3 regions of the Nocardioides sp. Z30_9 genome follow, and region 3 is predicted to be linked to each of the others. Evidence: riboswitches for the same ligand, from Rfam matches in the RefSeq annotation. Region 3 holds a riboswitch; each other region holds the start of a gene.
The links. Region 3 has a riboswitch for cyclic di-AMP ahead of AC4BGB_RS12345 (C40 family peptidase). Riboswitches for the same ligand answer to the same signal wherever they lie in the genome.
Positions count from the first base shown of each region.

Region 1: it holds a riboswitch for cyclic di-AMP, as region 3 does, so the genes downstream of both, AC4BGB_RS03265 (C40 family peptidase) here and AC4BGB_RS12345 (C40 family peptidase) in region 3, are expected to answer to the same signal.
Region 2: it holds a riboswitch for cyclic di-AMP, as region 3 does, so the genes downstream of both, AC4BGB_RS06730 (transglycosylase family protein) here and AC4BGB_RS12345 (C40 family peptidase) in region 3, are expected to answer to the same signal.

Region 1 covers NZ_JBZAJF010000001.1:650,859-656,340, reverse strand. The annotation lists gene trpD (anthranilate phosphoribosyltransferase) at 1-778, shown strand, start outside; gene AC4BGB_RS03280 (Lrp/AsnC family transcriptional regulator) at 810-1,088, opposite strand; gene AC4BGB_RS03275 (DEDD exonuclease domain-containing protein) at 1,120-2,871, opposite strand; gene AC4BGB_RS03270 (hypothetical protein) at 3,006-3,212, shown strand; cyclic di-AMP (ydaO/yuaA leader) riboswitch at 3,340-3,493, shown strand; gene AC4BGB_RS03265 (C40 family peptidase) at 3,506-4,489, shown strand; gene AC4BGB_RS03260 (gluzincin family metallopeptidase) at 4,557-5,482, shown strand, end outside.
Region 2 covers NZ_JBZAJF010000001.1:1,375,490-1,380,971, reverse strand. The annotation lists gene AC4BGB_RS06750 ((Fe-S)-binding protein) at 1-808, opposite strand, end outside; gene AC4BGB_RS06745 (dihydrofolate reductase family protein) at 937-1,509, opposite strand; gene AC4BGB_RS06740 (permease prefix domain 1-containing protein) at 1,593-2,585, opposite strand; gene AC4BGB_RS06735 (PadR family transcriptional regulator) at 2,591-2,914, opposite strand; gene AC4BGB_RS06730 (transglycosylase family protein) at 3,004-3,345, opposite strand; cyclic di-AMP (ydaO/yuaA leader) riboswitch at 3,350-3,497, opposite strand; gene rocD (ornithine--oxo-acid transaminase) at 3,710-4,954, shown strand; gene malQ (4-alpha-glucanotransferase) at 4,947-5,482, shown strand, end outside.
Region 3 covers NZ_JBZAJF010000002.1:337,407-342,888, reverse strand. The annotation lists gene AC4BGB_RS12360 (SDR family NAD(P)-dependent oxidoreductase) at 1-813, opposite strand, end outside; gene AC4BGB_RS12355 (hypothetical protein) at 867-1,340, opposite strand; gene AC4BGB_RS12350 (pyridoxamine 5'-phosphate oxidase family protein) at 1,504-2,004, shown strand; cyclic di-AMP (ydaO/yuaA leader) riboswitch at 2,119-2,275, shown strand; gene AC4BGB_RS12345 (C40 family peptidase) at 2,278-3,039, shown strand; gene AC4BGB_RS12340 (hypothetical protein) at 3,058-3,483, shown strand; gene AC4BGB_RS12335 (iron chaperone) at 3,493-3,834, shown strand; gene AC4BGB_RS12330 (class I SAM-dependent methyltransferase) at 3,821-4,657, opposite strand; gene AC4BGB_RS12325 (winged helix-turn-helix transcriptional regulator) at 4,812-5,480, shown strand.

The DNA of each region.
Region 1 (5,482 bases), on a different contig from region 3:
CGGGGGAGACCGCTCGTTCTCGGTGAACATCTCCACGATGTCGGCGATCGTGGCAGCGGGAGCAGGAGCGCCGGTCGTCAAGCACGGCAACCGCTCCGCCTCGAGCAAGGCGGGCAGCGCGGACGTGCTCGAGCAGCTCGGCATCCGCCTCGACCTCACGGCCGACGAGGTCGCCCGCGTCGGTGCCGACGCCGGCATCACCTTCTGCTTCGCAGCGGCCTTCCACCCGGCACTGCGGCATGCCGCGACGGCTCGCAGCCAGCTCGGCATCGGCACCACCTTCAACTTCCTGGGCCCGATCGCGAATCCCGCGAAGCCCGAGGCACAGGCCATCGGGTGCGCCGACCGGGCGATGGCCCCGGTGATGGCGGGCGTGTTCGCCCGTCGCGGCGTGGACGCCTGGGTCTTCCGGGGCGACGACGGGCTGGACGAGCTCACCACGACCACCACCTCGAGCGTGTGGGCCGTCGAGGGGGGCGAGGTGGTCGAGCACACGCTGGACCCCGCCGAGCTCGGGATCCCCCGTGGCACCGCCGAGGGGCTGCGCGGCCAGGACGCGGTGTACAACGCCGGCGTGGTCCGCAGCGTGCTGGCGGGAGATACCGGCCCCGTCCGGGACGCCGTCCTGCTCAACGCCGGCGCCGCGCTCGCGGTGCACGCGGCGCAGGACGGATCGCTGGAGGAACGGCTCCTGGCGGGCATCGAGCGCGCCCGCGAGGCGATCGACTCCGGTTCGGCTCAGGCCACCCTCGACCGCTGGGTCGCAGCGACCAGCTGACCGGCGCCCAGGCGCGTGCGGGCCCTAGATATCAGTCGAGCCCGAGGGAGAACGCAGACTCCAGGTCGTGGCGCGAGTAGCTGCGGAACGCGATGTGGGTCTCGGTCTCCATCACGCCGGGGACCTTGTTGATCTGGTCGGCCACCACACGGGCGACGTCCTCGTGGTCGGTGACGCGCACGAGCGTGATCAGGTCGATCTGGCCGGTGACGCTGTAGACCTCACTGACCCCGGCCAGTGCCGCGATGGCCTCCGCGACCTCGGGGATGCGGGCGACGTCGGCCTTCACGAAGACGATGGCGGTGATCATGGGGCCAAGGTATCCCGTCGGGGCTCACGGTTCAGGGCTGGTGGACCGTGGCGAGGCTGCGGCGCTCGTCGAAGGGCTCCAGCGAGGCACGTGAGGTCTCCACGGCGTCGTGCAGGGCCAGGTGACGGGTGGCGCCGCGGACCGGGCAGGTCCACTCGCCCTCGACGTGCACCAGGCGTACGCCGGGCTGCTCGAGCCAGCGCAGGATCTGCTCGGACTCCTCCGCGCTCGCCGAGGGGGTCGGCCCGGGGCCGCCGAGCACGGTCTCGGCGGACCCGCGCAGCTGCGTGACCCACTCGCCGGCATGGGCATCGGCGGGGATCACCCCGGCAGCGGCCAGCCTGCCGTGGCGCACGACGTGCACCGCCCACCGGTGGTCGTCCTCGCGGCGGGCGGCGACGAGCTCGGCGCACGAGGACAGGGAACCCAGGCGCTGGGTGCGTGCGGCCGCCCTGAGGAACGCGGAGAGCCGGTCGCGATGGACTCCGGCCTCCTCGAACCTCTCGTCCTCGGCGAGGCGGTTCATCCGCGCCGTGAGCGAGTCCACCACGTCGTCGGCGCGGTGCAGCAGGTTCTCGCGCACCCGGGTGACGAGGTCGGCGTAGTGGTCCATCGAGATGCTGCCGTCGCACGGGGACAGGCACCGGCCCATCTCCGCCAGCACGCAGGCGGAGCGCGTCGGGGTGATCGGCAGGCGGTCGCTGCACTGCCGGATCGGGAAGGCCTCGTGCAGCGCGGACAGGCACTTCTCCGCGACCCGGCGCGAGCTGAACGGACCGAGGTAGTCGGCGCCGTCCTCGGCGATCTTGCGGACCAGCGAGAGCCGGGGCCACGGCTCCACGGTCAGCTTGAGCCAGTGCACCTTCTCCGGGTGCCGGCTGCGGCGGTTGTAGCGGGGCTTGTGGGCGGCGATCAGGCGCAGCTCGCGCACACGGGCCTCGAGCGGGGTGGCGCACTCGATACCGGTCACCGACGCCGACAGGTTGACCATCTCGCCCATCCGCGAGCGGCTCTCCGAGGCGGTGAAGTAGGAGCGCACCCGGGTGCGGAGGTCTCGTGAGGTGCCCACGTAGAGCACCCGCTCCTGCTCGTCGCGGAACAGGTAGACGCCGGGGGAGTGCGGCAGGTGCTCGGCGAGGTGGCGCTTGCGGCGTACGGCGGGACTGACCCGCGAGGTGTAGGTGGAGAGCTCCTCGAGCGTGTGCACGCCCAGCCCGCCGAGGCGCTCCATCAGGCCGTGCAGCACGTCGACGGTCGCCCGGGCGTCGGAGAGGGCCCGGTGGTTGGGGGTGGTCGTGGACCCGAACGCCACCGCGAGCGAGCTCAGCTTGCAGTTGGGGGCGTCGTCACGGGTGATCACGCGGCGGGCGAGCCGCGCCGTGTCGAGGACCTCGAACCCCGGCCAGGGGTGCCCCTGAGCGGCGGCGAAGTGCTTGAGGAAGCCGATGTCGAAGGGCGCGTTGTGGGCCACGAGGACGCTGCCCTGGGCGAACTCGAGGAAGGCGGGCAACGCCGACTCGATCGGAGGGGAGGAAGCCACCATCGAGTTGGTGATGCCGGTGAGCACGGCGATGAAGGGCGGGATCTGCGTGTGCGGGTTGACCAGCGTCTGGAACTCGCCGAGGACCTCGCCGCTGCGCACCTTGACCGCGCCGATCTCGGTGATCATCGCCCCGCCTCGCACCGAGGCGCCGGTGGTCTCGAGGTCCACCACGCAGAAGGTGACATCACGCAGGGGGCGCCCCAGCTCGTCGAAGCTCATCTGTGCGGACCACTTGCTCACGTGGACGACGCTAGGCAGCCGCACCGACAAAAGCCGCCAGGCAGGGCCGTGGACGTGGCGAAAGCAACACTGTCGGTGGCAGGTGGTGGAGTCCGGGTATCACTTCCCCAGCACCACCCCCGAGGAGCCCACAGATGAGCGTTCACATCGACTGCGACACCTGCCTGGTGCGTGGCCTGTCCTGCCACGACTGCGTGGTGACGGTCCTGCTCGGGCCGCCTCCCGAGCTCAGCTTCGACAGCGAGGAGCAGGAGGCTCTGGGCGTTCTCGCCCAGTCAGGACTGGTGCCGCCGCTGCGCATGGTGACACCGATGTCGGGCCCCGAGGTGGAGTCCGCGTGAACATGAACACAGCCCCTTGCGCCCCTCGCCGAGTTGGCCACCGTGCGGTTTCGTGCTTAGTGTGTTGAACCTAGGGCCCTCGGACCAGCACACCGACCAGGTGAGCTCGGGGGCCGCGCCGAGTCTGAATCAGTCACTCCCGAGTGTCTGTGCCGGAGCCGGGGACCCACGTTACTTGGGGTGAATCCGGCCAACGCGTCACTGAGGTGTCGCGGAGGCTGGTAGGGCGTCTTTGGGCCCGAATCCGTCAGCTGACCTGGTAGGCGTACAGACAAAGAGGAGACCGACCGATCTTGCTCGACGGCCGGAAAAAAACCCATGCCCGAATTGCCGCGGCGGTCACGACCACGGCACTGACCACCCTCGGACTCGGCGTCGTCGCGCCAGCGCCTGCCGCAGCCGCTCCGAACGGCATCGAAGCCGTGCAGGCGAGGGTCGACCGACTCTCGGACCGCGCCGAGGCCGCCGAGAAGCGGCACGACGCCGCCAGGTCGACCCTGGTGAAGAAGCGCACGACGCTCGCGCGGGTCCGTGCCGACATCCGCCACCATCGCCAGGTGCTGGACAGCCTGCGCGCCCAGGTGGCCAGCACGGTCTCCAGCGATTCGGTGAGCGCCGCCGGCGCCTCGATCCCGGCCAAGGACCTCTCGCGCAGCGCCGACGTGCTGCTGTCCAACGTCACCTTGACCACCGAGGAGGCGGGAGCCAGCGCACAGGCCCTGGCCGACTCGAACATCAAGCTTGCGCAGCTCCACGAGCGCCGGGTGGCCGTGCGCGGCCAGGTCGACGCCCAGGCGGGCCGCGAGAAGGCGCTGCTGGAGCGCAAGCGGAGCGAGGACGCGCGGGTGGCGAACGCCAACGCGCACCTGAAGCGGCTGGAGGCGCAGGCCGAGGCTGCCCGGGTCAAGGCCGCGGCCGAGCGGCTCAAGCGTCTCGGCGGCCCGGTGCTGGCCTACGCGAAGTCGAAGATCGGCAACTCCTACGTCTACGGCGCTGCCGGGCCGTCGTCCTTCGACTGCTCCGGCCTGACCATGATGGCCTGGGCGCAGGCGGGCGTGAGCCTGCCGCACAGCTCCTCGGCGCAGTACAATTCGGGGACCCGTGTCTCCGAGAGCGAGCTGCAGCCAGGTGATCTCGTCTTCTACTACAGCCCGATCAGCCACGTCGGCATCTACATCGGCGACGGCCAGATCGTGAACGCGCTGAACCCCGGTTCCGGGGTCAAGATCTCCGGCCTGCACGACATGCCCTACGTCGGCGCGGTCCGCCCTGGCTGACCGACCCGCCCGCAGAGCCGCTCGCCCGTTCGGGGCGGGCGGCTTCCTGCTTGTTGCGGGGCTGCTCGTGGCCCTGCTCGCCGGGCTGCTGGCCGGGTGCGACCGCGAGGTCGACGTGGCGCCGCCCAAGGCGCCCCCCGGGGCCGAGGCCCGCGATCCCGGGACCGCCCAGGCTGCTCTGGACGCGCTCGTCGCAGCCGTGCGCGAGCAGGACCGGGCAGCCGTCGGGGCCGTGGCCGCGCCCGGCGCCCGGGAGCTCCTGGAGGGGATCCTCCAGAACTCGGTCGACCTCCGGATCGGTGAGCTGTCGATGCGCTACGTCGAGGAAGCGGCACCGCTCGACGGGAAGGAGCAGGCGCGCTTCGGCGAGGGTTCCTGGCGCGGCACCGTCCAGCTCGCCTATCGCTACGACGGCCTCGACGAGTCGACCGCCAACCACGAGACCAGCGTGGTGTTCGTCCCGCGCCCGGACGGCGCCGCGATCGCGTCGATGGGCGGGGAGAACGACCGGAGTCCGCTGTGGCTGGTGGAGCGGCTGAGCGTCGTACGCACGCCGCAGTCGTTGCTGGCCGTGGCCGGTGACTCGGCGGGGCGCTATCCCGCCCTGGTCACCACCGCGCTGCGCCAGGTGCGGAAGGTGCTCCCGCAGTGGCGTGGTCCGCTGCTCGTGGAGGTTCCCCGCAGCAGGGCCCAGCTGGACCGGGCGCTGTCGGCGGAGTCCGGCAAGTACGACAACATCGCCGCTGTGACCACCACGGCCGACGGCTCGCTGCGTCCCGGAGCGCCGGTGCGGGTCTTCGTGAACCCGGGCGTCTTCGAGAAGCTGCAGGACCGGGGCGCACAGGTGGTGATGACCCACGAGGCCACCCACGTCGCGACCGACGCCACGTTCACCTCGATGCCCACCTGGCTCCTGGAGGGCTTCGCCGACTACGTCGCGCTCGAGGGCGTGGGCGTGCCTGTGGACGTGGCCGCCGGCCAGATCCTGGCCAA
Region 2 (5,482 bases), on a different contig from region 3:
TGTGCTGGGCGAACCGCTTCGCCTGGTCGACGTACCCCATCTCGGCGGCGGGGCCGCCGCAGCACCACTGCTCGCCCATCAGCCCGAACTCGTACCCCGCCTGCTGCAGGATCTGGGCGACCGCGCGTGGCACCGAGGTGCGGTAGAAGGCCGCCTCGCAGTCCACGAACAGCACCGTCTCGCCACCGATCGGGAGGGCGAGGCCCTCGGACCAGTCCCGGACGTGCTCCTGGCTGACCGGGGTCTCGCCCGGACTCGACTCACCCAGCACGGGTTCGTGGGTGAGCTCGTCGGTGCGTGCGTTCCACGACTTCCACCCCGGCTGGTGCACGCCGCTCTCCACGGCGAACGCGCGCACGGCCTTGACCACGTCGACCGTGCGGGTACGGAAGCGGTAGAAGTCGCCAGTGAACAAGGTGTTGGGGCAGCGCAGCTCGCAGGCACCGCACTGGGTGCAGTTCACGTAGTCGGAGGCGACCTCCTCGATGGTCATCTCGCCCTTGTCCATCGCCACGACGTTGGCGTGGAAGGCGGTGGGGGTCCACGACTCGTTGCGGGTCACCTGAGTGACCGGGCAGACCTCGCGGCAGAACTTGTGGCCCGAGGAGAAGCAGTTGTACGACGCGTTGCGCCACTGCTCGGTGAACTCCTCGGTGGGGGTTGGCTCGAGAGGGAGGAGGTGCTCGCGGGCGATCTCCTCCGGGATCACCTCGAGCTCGGCGGGGTTGTCGCGCATTCCGGGGGTGAAGGGCGCGGCGAGCGGGTCAGGAACAGGATCCGACGGACCGTGCCGGTCGAGCTGCGTCATGCGAGCCTCCTGCGGACTGTGTGATGTGGGTCACAGTCATGGCAAGATAAGACCGTAGAGAGCCCGGCACAAGGGAGCGCACGCGGGAGCGGGGCAGCAGTCAGTCGGCGTTGAGCCGGGGGTCACGTTCACCTGACGACGTCGTAGACCAGCTTCTGGATGCCGTTGCGGTAGGACTCGCTCTCGGCCAGGGACAGCAGCTGCTTGTCCTTGTCGGCGGTGCTGAACAGCCGCTTCCCGGCGCCGAGCAGGACCGGGAAGACCAGCAGGTGGTAGCGGTCGACCAGCCCGGCGTCGGCCAGGCTGGCGCCGAGCTGCGCGCTGCCGTGGATGCTGATCGGGCCGCCGTCGGTCTCCTTGAGTTTCGCGACGTCGTCGGTCGAGCGCAGGATCGTGGTCTCGCCCCAGTTGGTGACCAGGTCCTCCTCGCGCAGGGTGGTGGACACGACGTACTTCGGCATCGCGTTGTACTGCGGGAAATAGTCCAGCGAGGGCCACACCGGCGCGAACGCCTCGTAGCTGACCCGGCCCATCATCATCGCGGCCGCCTCCTCCTGCTCGCGGCCCTTGATCTCGTAGGCCTCGTCCACGTGCTCGATGTCGCGGAAGGTCCAGCCGGTGTTGCGGTAGCCCTCCTCACCTCCGGGCGCCTCCATCACGCCGTCGAGGGAGATGAAGGCGGTGACGATGATCTGGCGCACGATTTCCTCCTGAGCGGTGTCTGATGCCTGACTACACGACGAAGCGCGAGTCGTCGACAGTCAGACCGGCAGAAGTCACGGAACTAAGCGGCGACGCTCAGCTCCCTTCGCGTCTTGATCCAGCCGTCGATGCTGTCCCACACCCAGATCCCGAGGGCCCCGACCACGACTCCGGCATTGACCAGGCCGGGGTCGAACTCGGGCCAGCTGCTCTGGACCTCGGCGACCATCGCCGGGTTCAGCAGCCGGTCGGTGGCCGCGAGGTAGACGAACGGGGCCGCGAAGACGGCGCCCAGCACGACGTTGACGGTCGCGAGCCTCGGGGACCAGCCGGAGAGGCGGTACTTCAGGACCTCGAAGACGGCCTCGGCAGCGAGGAGCACGAAGATCAACGGGAGCCAGAAGGTCCACAGGTCGGGATCGAGCGCGGGGATGTCGTCGCCGATGTGCGACCCGAAGTGCTGCCAGACCAGTGCGGCTCCAAGGAGCCCGATCCACACCAGGGTGGAGACCAGCTCACCCAACGAGCCGTGCGCTCCGCGGGGGAGCTCGGGCAGCTGCTCGGGCTCCCAGTCGACCTTCATCGTGTCGCGCAGGTCGTCGGTCGAGATGCCTCGTTCGGTGAGCACGAAGGCCAGGGTGACCCAGAAGAAGACGTGCAGGGCGACCGTGAGGGACACCCAGACGGTTTCGCCGATGACCCCGCCGATGGAGCTGCCGTCGATGGTCGCGATGACCGCGATGACGACCGCCACGACGGGGACGATCGAGGAGAGCAGCGGCTTGAGCACCCGTACGTAGGCCGGGTAGAGCTCCGGCCCGATCAGGTACAGCCGCCTCCCGGTGTAGCCGGCCGCCAGCCGGTCAGGGTCGCCGAGCTCCTCGAGTGCGGCGTACTCCGCCCGGCTCGCCGGCAGTCCCGAGGAGTGCTGCAGCGACTCCACCCGGTCGGTGATGCTCGCGCGCAGCTCCTCGGCAACGTCGGCCCGCTGGTCCTCGGGCAGGGTGCGGGTGACGGCGTGGACGTACCTCTCGGTGAGGTCGGAACGCCCGGGGGACTGGTCCTGGGTCTGCATCTAGGTCACCTCAGCTTCTCGATCGATGTGTGCAGGGCCTGCCACTCGTCGAGAAGGTCCTGCAGCAGGGCCTCTCCCTCCGCGCTGACCCGGTAGAACTTGCGCGGCCGCGACTCCTCGGTGTTCCACTCACTGGTGAGCAGTCCCTGCTTCTCGAGGCGTCGCAGCAGCGGATACAGCGTGTTCCCGTCCACCCCGAACCCCGCGTCGGCGAGGGACTCCAGCAGGGCATAGCCGTACGTCGGACGCCGCAGCGTCGCGAGTGCGGCCATCACCACGGTGCCGCGGCGCAGCTCCTGCAGGTGTGCGGCGAGGACGTCGTCTGGCATGTGCTGAACATTAGTGTGTCTCACACACCATTGTCCAGGGCACTACACCAGACGACGTACTGGCGATCGATCGAGCCGGTCCCGCCGGCTCAGCGCACCCCGATGCGCTTGGAGCAGGACGGCCAGGCGCGCCAGCCCTGGTTGTTCTTGATCCGCTTGGCGACGCGGACCTGCTGGCGCTTGGTGGCCTTGTGGGCGTTGGAGGCGTACTTCTTGCCGCCGTGCCCGCGCCAGGTGCGCGGGCTGATCTGGAGCCCGCCGTAGTAGCCGTTGCCGGTGTTGACGTGCCAGCGGCCGCCGGACTCGCACTTGGCCAGCCGGGTCCAGGTCTTCATCGTGGCGGCCTCGGCCGGCGCGACCAGGCTTCCCCCGATGAGGATGGCGGTGGTGAACGCGACCAGGAGGGTCGCTGAGAGCGTGCGCATGCGCATGGGTGGTTCCTCCGTGCGCCTGCGAGGTTAGCTGTCGGGTTCGGGCTGAAGGTGCCCGGCCAAAGGTGATGGCTTCACCCCAGAGGGTCGTGTCTCCACGACCCGGGAAAGTGGGTTCCCCGCTCTTGTCCGCTGATTGGTAGAGGGCCCTCCGCGCGGACAGGACTCGGCGACGACGGGGGCGTCCCGGTCCTCCGGGACGCGTCACCTTAGGCGCAGCCTCCTGAGGCGGGCAAGCCCACGGGACGATCGGCGTTTCGGCAGTCTCCGAGCCACCCGTACAGTTCGAAGCGACCGAGAACACAGTGCGAAGCGACCAGAAAGTCAGCCGCCGCCCGGGTGCGGCGCGACGCGAAGGGACCCGATGACGAACCTCAGCCGTGGGAAGACCGCACCAGCACCGCAGACCGAGGAGCACCTGCACCTCGCAGACCGCTTCGTCGCGCACAACTACTACCCCCTCCAGGTCGTGCTGGCCGAGGCGGAGGGTTCCTGGGTGACCGATGTCGACGGGCGCCGCTACCTCGACTGCCTGGCCGGTTACTCCGCGCTGAACTTCGGCCACCGCCACCCCGGCCTGATCCAGGCGGCGCGTGACCAGCTCGACCGGGTGACCCTGACCAGCCGGGCCTTCCACAACGACCAGCTCGGGCCGTTCTGCCGCGACCTCGCCGCTCTGGCCGGAATGGACCGGGTGCTGCCGATGAACACCGGCGCCGAGGCCGTGGAGACCGCGATCAAGGTCGCGCGCAAGTGGGGCTACGACCTCAAGGGGCTGCCGGCGAACCAGGCCAACATCGTCGTGGCGGGCGACAACTTCCACGGGCGCACCACCACGATCGTCAGCTTCTCCACCGACCCGCTGGCGCGGGAGGGCTTCGGCCCGTTCACCCCCGGCTTCCGGGTCGTCCCGTACGGCGACGCCGCCGCGATGCGCGACGCGATCGACGCCGAGACGGTCGCCGTGCTGATCGAGCCGATCCAGGGCGAGGCGGGCGTGATCATCCCCCCGGCCGGTTACCTGCAGGCCGTCCGGGACATGTGCACCGAGCTCGACGTGCTCTTCATCGCCGATGAGATCCAGTCCGGTCTCGGCCGCACCGGCACCACCTTCGCCTGCGAGGTCGAGGGCGTGGTCCCGGACATGTACGTGCTCGGCAAGGCTCTCGGCGGCGGGATCATTCCCGTCTCCGCGGTCGTCTCCTCCGACGAGGTCCTCGGTGTGCTCCACCCCGGCAACCACGGGTCCACCTTCGGCGGCAACCCGCTGGGAGCCGCCGTCGGCCACGCCGTGGTCAAGCTGCTCGAGACCGGCGAGATCCAGGAGCGCGTGCGCGAGCTGGAGGTGGTCCTCGAGACAGGCCTGGAGAAGCTGGTCGGCGACGGGATCGTCGCGGTGCGCACCCGGGGCCTGTGGGCCGGGGTCGACATCGAGCCCGGGCTGATGAGCGGCCGGGAGACCTCCGAGCGAATGCTGGCCAAGGGCGTGCTCGTCAAGGACACCCACGGGTCGACGATCCGGCTGGCGCCGCCGCTGACGATCGAGACCGAAGAGCTCGAGTGGATGATCGACCAGCTGCGCGACGTGGTGACCGAGGCCCATGGCTGACCTCCTCGACCCTGCTCTCGACCCTGCTCTCAACGGGGGTCTCGCTCGGGGTCCGCTCGGGGTACGCCGGGCCGGGGTGCTGCTCCACATCACCTCGCTGACCTCGGGTGACCTCGGGCCGCAGGCCTACCGGTTCGTGGACTTCCTCGCCGCCGCAGGCTGCACGGTCTGGCAGGTGCTCCCGCTCGTGCCGACGCACCAGGGGGACGGCTCGCCGTACAACGCGATCTCGGCGATGGCCGGCAACCCCGACCTGCTCAGCCCCGAGCTGCGCGAGGAGCGCGGCCTGGTCTCGCCGGGCTCGATGACCGCCGAGCAGCGGCTGGCGTGCGCGCGCTGGTGCGAGCAGAACGCCTCCTGGCTGGAGCCGTTCGTGCAGTTCACGGTGCTGCGCCAGGCGCTCGGTGGCATCCCGTGGACGACGTGGGAGCCGGGACTGCGCGACCGGGACCCCGTGCGGGTGGCCCAGGTGCTGGAGTCGCGGGCCTCCGATGTGGAGCGGCTGCGCTTCGAGCAGTGGGTCTTCGC
Region 3 (5,482 bases):
CAGCGTCGTGTCGGCTCCCGCGGCCGCGTCGCGCAGCAACGGTCCGGTGAGCTTGTGGAAGGTCGGCAGCGAGTCGGCCACGCCAGGTGTGTCGGCCCACCCGGGGTGCGTGGCGTGCACCCCGATCCCCTGGGGCGCCCAGCGGTCGGCAAGCACCGGGAGCAGCTCGACCTGGGCCCGCTTGCTGCGGGCGTAGGCCGTGGTGGGCGAGTAGGGCCCGTCGGTGTACTCCGGGTCGTCGGCTCGCAGCGCCTGGGCGTACATCCCGCCCGAGGTCACCAGCACGACCCGGGCGTCGTGGCCGGACAGCGCCGGGCGGAGCAGGTCGGTCATCAGCACGGGGCCGAGGACGTGCAGCGACATCGTCAGCTCGTGACCTTGCGGTGACTCCGTGCGTGCGGGCGGCATCGCGCCGGCGTTGTGGACCAGCACGTCGAGCCGGTCGAGGTCGAGCTCGCGGACGAAGCGGCGTACGTCGTCGAGGTCGGAGACGTCGCACCGCTCCACCACGACCTGCGCGCCCGGCACGTCGGCCTCCAGCTCGGCCTTGACCCGGGCGCCCTTCTCGAGGTCGCGTACGACGAGGTGCACCTGCGCGCCCAGCCGGGCGAGCCCCTCGGCGGTCGCCATGCCGAGCCCCGACGTCGCGCCGGTGACCGCCGCGACCTTCCCGGAGAGCGCCCCGGCGGCCGGGTCGGCGGGCCAGGTGGGCAGCCTGCGCCGCACCGCCGGGCCGATCCGGGTGAATCCCGGGACGACCGCGCGGTCCAGCAGGGTGTCCACGCCGCGGGCCAGGCTCTGGGTGAAGGTCATGGCCGCCAACGTAGCCAGCCGGTGCGCGCCGCCCTCCCCGCGTCGGTGCGCGGTCAGCCGCCCTGGGGGCCGTCGTCCGGCGGCAGCGGTTCGTGGTGCCGGGCCCCGTGGGTACGCCGGTCCTCCTTCATCTCCGCCTCGAACAGGTGTCGCCGGCCCTGGACCAGCTCCTCGCGCGCGTGCTGCTCGAGGTCCTTGAACGGCGAGTAGTAGGTCTCGTCGTACTCCTCCACGAGCTGGAAGCTCCACCGGCCCTCGAGGATGTTGCGCCCGACCAGCTCGCTCTCGACCCGGTCGGCCAGCTCGCCGTGACCGGCCTCGCGCAGCTCCTCGACCGCATCGCCCAGGGTGAGGTCGGCGGTGCCGCAGAGCCGGTGGAACGCGTAGAGGTGGCCCCGGGCGACCTCTACCGCCTCGAGGGCCTCGGAGAACTTGCCCAGCGCGGAGACCGTGGCGTCGCTGACCCCCTCGGGCCGTCGGTGCTCGGGCAGCTGGGCGGACCCCGTCGGGTCGGGAGGCGGTGTCATCGGCTCGGAGTACCCGGCCCGGACCGGACGCAAACGAGCGCCTGTCCCGGGGTGGACCCCCACGTGGCACCACAAGGGACCTGGGTACTAGGTGCGCGTGGCTAGTTTGGCGGGGCCACTCCAGGCCACTCCGGGCCACTGCGGACACACCGAGAGGACCCTCATGTCGGAGCACCAAGGTCACGACCTCGAGCAGGACAAGGTCGTCAAGATCATGCGAGGCGACCGCTTCTGCATGCTCACCTCGGTCGGTGTCGCCGACCAGGGCCGGCTGCACTCCCACCCGATGACGCCGCAGGAGGTCACCGACGGCGGCGACGTGTGGTTCTTCGTCGACGCCACCAGCGAGCAGGCCGCGAACGTGCAGGCCGAGAAGCGGGTCAACCTCGCGTTCGCCGACGGCTCCACCTGGCTCTCGGTCTCCGGCCACGCCAGCCTCCACCGGGACCGGGCGAAGATCGACGAGCTGTGGAACCCGGTCGTCGAGGCGTGGTTCCCCGACGGCAAGGACTCCGGGAACGTGCAGCTGATGCTGGTCGAGGCCGACTCCGCGGAGTACTGGGACAGCCCCGGAGGCCGGGTCGCCACGGCGCTGGCGTTCGTGAAGTCGAAGGTCACCGGCGACGAGCCCGACGTGGGGAAGAACGCCACCGTCGACCTCTGAGGCACGTCTCAGCAAAATCATATCAATTGGTGATATGACGGACACCCGCTCCGGCGTCCTATTAGTCTTGTGCGGTCGAACACCGCCCGGGACCGCCGAATCCTGCCCAGTCCCGGGTGTCCAACCGAACTCCTGGGGCAGGAGCGGGGGACCCACAGGTTCCATGCATCGGCTCCTCCGGGGGCCGGGGCTCGGGGTGAAGTCACGAGACTGTGACGGAGCACTTTCAGCTCCAACCCGACAGCTGACCCCGCAGGCGTCGGAAGGACTCCTGTGCCCAGCAACGCCCCCCTCCACAAGCCCCTCTCGCGATACCTGCTGCTCCCGGCCCTGTCGCTGCTGCTCCTGATCGGCCTCTCCCTCGTCGGACCCGCCGCCACGGCCGCCCCTGCTCCGGCCCCCTCGCCGAACCCCTCGTCCGGGCCCGGCACCGCCACCGCCGACCACAGCGCCGAGCGCAAGCACAAGAAGAAGGCCAAGAAGAAGAAGGCCGGCAAGAAGAACACCGCTCGCAAGCTGCGGGCCAAGAAGCTCCGGGCGAAGAAGGCCCGGGCCGCCAAGGTCCGGGCCCAGAAGATCCGGGCCAAGAAGATCCGGGCCAAGAAGGCGCGCCAGGCCAAGAAGCGGGCCGCCGCGGCGGCCGCGGCCGCCCAGCCGGCGGCCACGGGTGCCAGCCGCGTCGACCGCGCCATGAAGATCGCTGTCCAGCAGGTCGGTGACCCCTACAAGTGGGGTGCCTCCGGTCCCGGATCCTTCGACTGCTCCGGGCTGATGCAGTACAGCTTCGCCAAGGCCGGCATCAAGATCCCCCGCACCGCCGCTGCCCAGTCCGGCCGCGCACACCGCATCGCCCGCAGCAAGATGCGCCCCGGCGACCTCCTGTACTTCACCCGCGGCGGCCGGGTCTACCACACCGCCATGTTCCTGCGGTGGAAGCAGGGAACTCCCCAGATCGTGCACGCACCCGGCTCGGGCAAGAAGGTCCGCTTCGACACGCCCTTCTCCAACAGCTGGTTCGCCGGAAGCATGCGCTGACCGACCTACGCTGGGTCCATGACGACCCAGGATCTCGGGAGCGACCGGGCCCTCACCGCCGAGGAGCCCCTGCTGGTCGAGGACGAGCTGGGCGGGTTGTTCGAGACCTCACCGGCCCGGGTGGAGCGCACCTCGGCGGCCGCCGAGGTCGGCTTCATCGCCGGGCTGGTCGCCTTCCTGGCCACGCCCTTCTCACTGATGCTCGCGGTCTGTGTCGGACTGGGGGCCCTCGGCCTGGTCAGCTCGGTGATCGGCCTCGCCAAGGCGAGCCGGCGCGGCGTCTCCGGAAGCCTGCTGGCGTCGCTGGGCATGGTGATCTCCCTGATCGCGCTGGCCCTGGTCGGCCTGCGCTACCTCGGCATCGACACCGCCGTCGGCGACGGCGCCGTCCCCACGCTGGTCGACTGGCTCACCGCGCTCAACGACCTGCTGCCGCCCCCCTGAGTCGCTGCCATGGGCCAGAAGTTCACCACGGTCGAGGATTACCTCGACTCCCTCGGGCCCGAGGTCAGGGAGGTGCTCGAGGCGGTCCGGGCGACCATCCACGCCGCCCTGCCCGGTGCGCAGGACACGATCAGCTACAACATCCCGACCGTCGTGCTCGACGGTCGCCGGGTGGTCCACTACGCCGGGTGGAAGCACCACGTCAGCCTCTACCCGGCGCCGGAGGACCCCGACCTCGCCGAGGAGGTCGCGCCGTACGCCGGCGGCAAGGGGACCCTGAAGTTCCCGCTCGACCGGCCGGTGCCGCACGACCTCGTGGCCCGGGTGGTGCGCTCGCTCAGCGCCGGGTAGCGGTGGCCAGGAGGTACTCCCACTCCATCGGTCCGGCGCCGGCTCCTGCCTGCTCCGCGAGCTCGTCGAGGTCGCGGTCCAGCGCGGCGCACCTCTCCGGGTCGTCGGCGTTCGCCTTGTAGACCGCGATCGTGGGTCCGTAGCGGCTCTTGAAGAACTCGCGGAAACCGGCGGGGGACTCGAACCGGTCCACGGCCAGGGTGCGCCGGGTGAGCTCGAGGCCGTCGACGCCCTGACCGAGCAGGTCGCGCAGGTGGTCCTCGGAGCCCCACAGCGGGGGCGGCTGCGCACCGGGAGGTGGCGGCGGCGCGTAGGGCTTCATCGTGGCGAACATCCGGCCGATGAACCCCTCCGGGGTCCAGCTGACCAGGCCGATCCGGCCGCCGGGGCGGCACACCCGCAACAGCTCGTCGGCCGCCTGCTGGTGGTGCGGGGCGAACATCACGCCCACGCACGAGATCACCGCGTCGAAGGCCGCGTCCTCGTAGGGCAGGTGCTCGGCGTCGGCCTCCTGCCAGTCGATGGACAGGTCGGCGTCCGCGACTGCCCGACCGGCGTCGAGCAGGTCGGGGGTGAGGTCGCTGGCGACGACCTCGGCGCCGGCCCTCGCCGCCGGGACCGAGGCATTGCCGCTCCCGGCGGCCACGTCGAGGACCCGGTCGCCCGGCGCGAGGCCGACCGCGTCGACCAGGACCGGACCGAGCTCGGCGATGACCTCGCTGGCGACCGAGGGGTAGTCCCCCATCGCCCAGACCCTGCGGAGCCGGTCCTTGAGCTCCGCGTCGGCCGTGACGTCGTTTCCGGTGGAGGTTTGGCTGCTCATCTGTGTACTCCCTCGTGGTTTTCGAATACCCCCACATTCGGTCGGCGGCGGGCGCCGATCCAGTTCCGGATCTGTACCGGCACGGGTACTGAATCTGTACTGGCCCTCGGCCCGGATCGGGCGTCTACTGGTGGCCGGGTGAAGGGAGCAGCCGATGTCCGGCTATGGCCAGTTCTGTCCGGTCGCCAAGGCGATGGAGGTCCTCGACGAGCGGTGGACCCTGCTCGTCGTCCGCGAGCTGTTGGCCGGGAGCACCCGGTTCAACGAGCTGCGACGCGGCAACCCGAGGATGTCTCCCGCGCTGCTCTCCAAACGGCTGCGCACCCTGGAGCGGGCCGGCATCGTCCGCCGGGAGCTGGTCGGGTCGCACGCGTCGTACGAGCTCACCGAGAGCGGCCGCGACCTGATGGACGTGGTGCTGGCCCTGGGGATGTGGGGCACGCGCTGGATCGGGGAGCTGGGCGACCAGGACCTCGACCCGCACCTGCTGATGTGGGACATCAAGCGCAACCTCGCGATCGACGAGTGGCCGCGCACGCGGAGCGTGGTGGGACTGCGGTTCAGCGACGTGCCGCCGCGCGTCGGGTCCTGGTGGCTGATGGTCGACGGCGGCGAGGCGGACGCCTGCGACTTCGACCCCGGGTTCGAGCAGGCCGCCTCGGTGCGCACCACGCTGCGCACGCTCACCGAGGTCTGGCGCGGAGACCGGTCCTGGGACCAGGCGATGAGGACCGGGCTGCTCGCGATCGAGGCCTCCAGCGACGTACGCCGCTCGCTGCCCCGCTGGGTGGGCCAGAGCCGGTTCGCCGCGGTGAGCCGCTGACC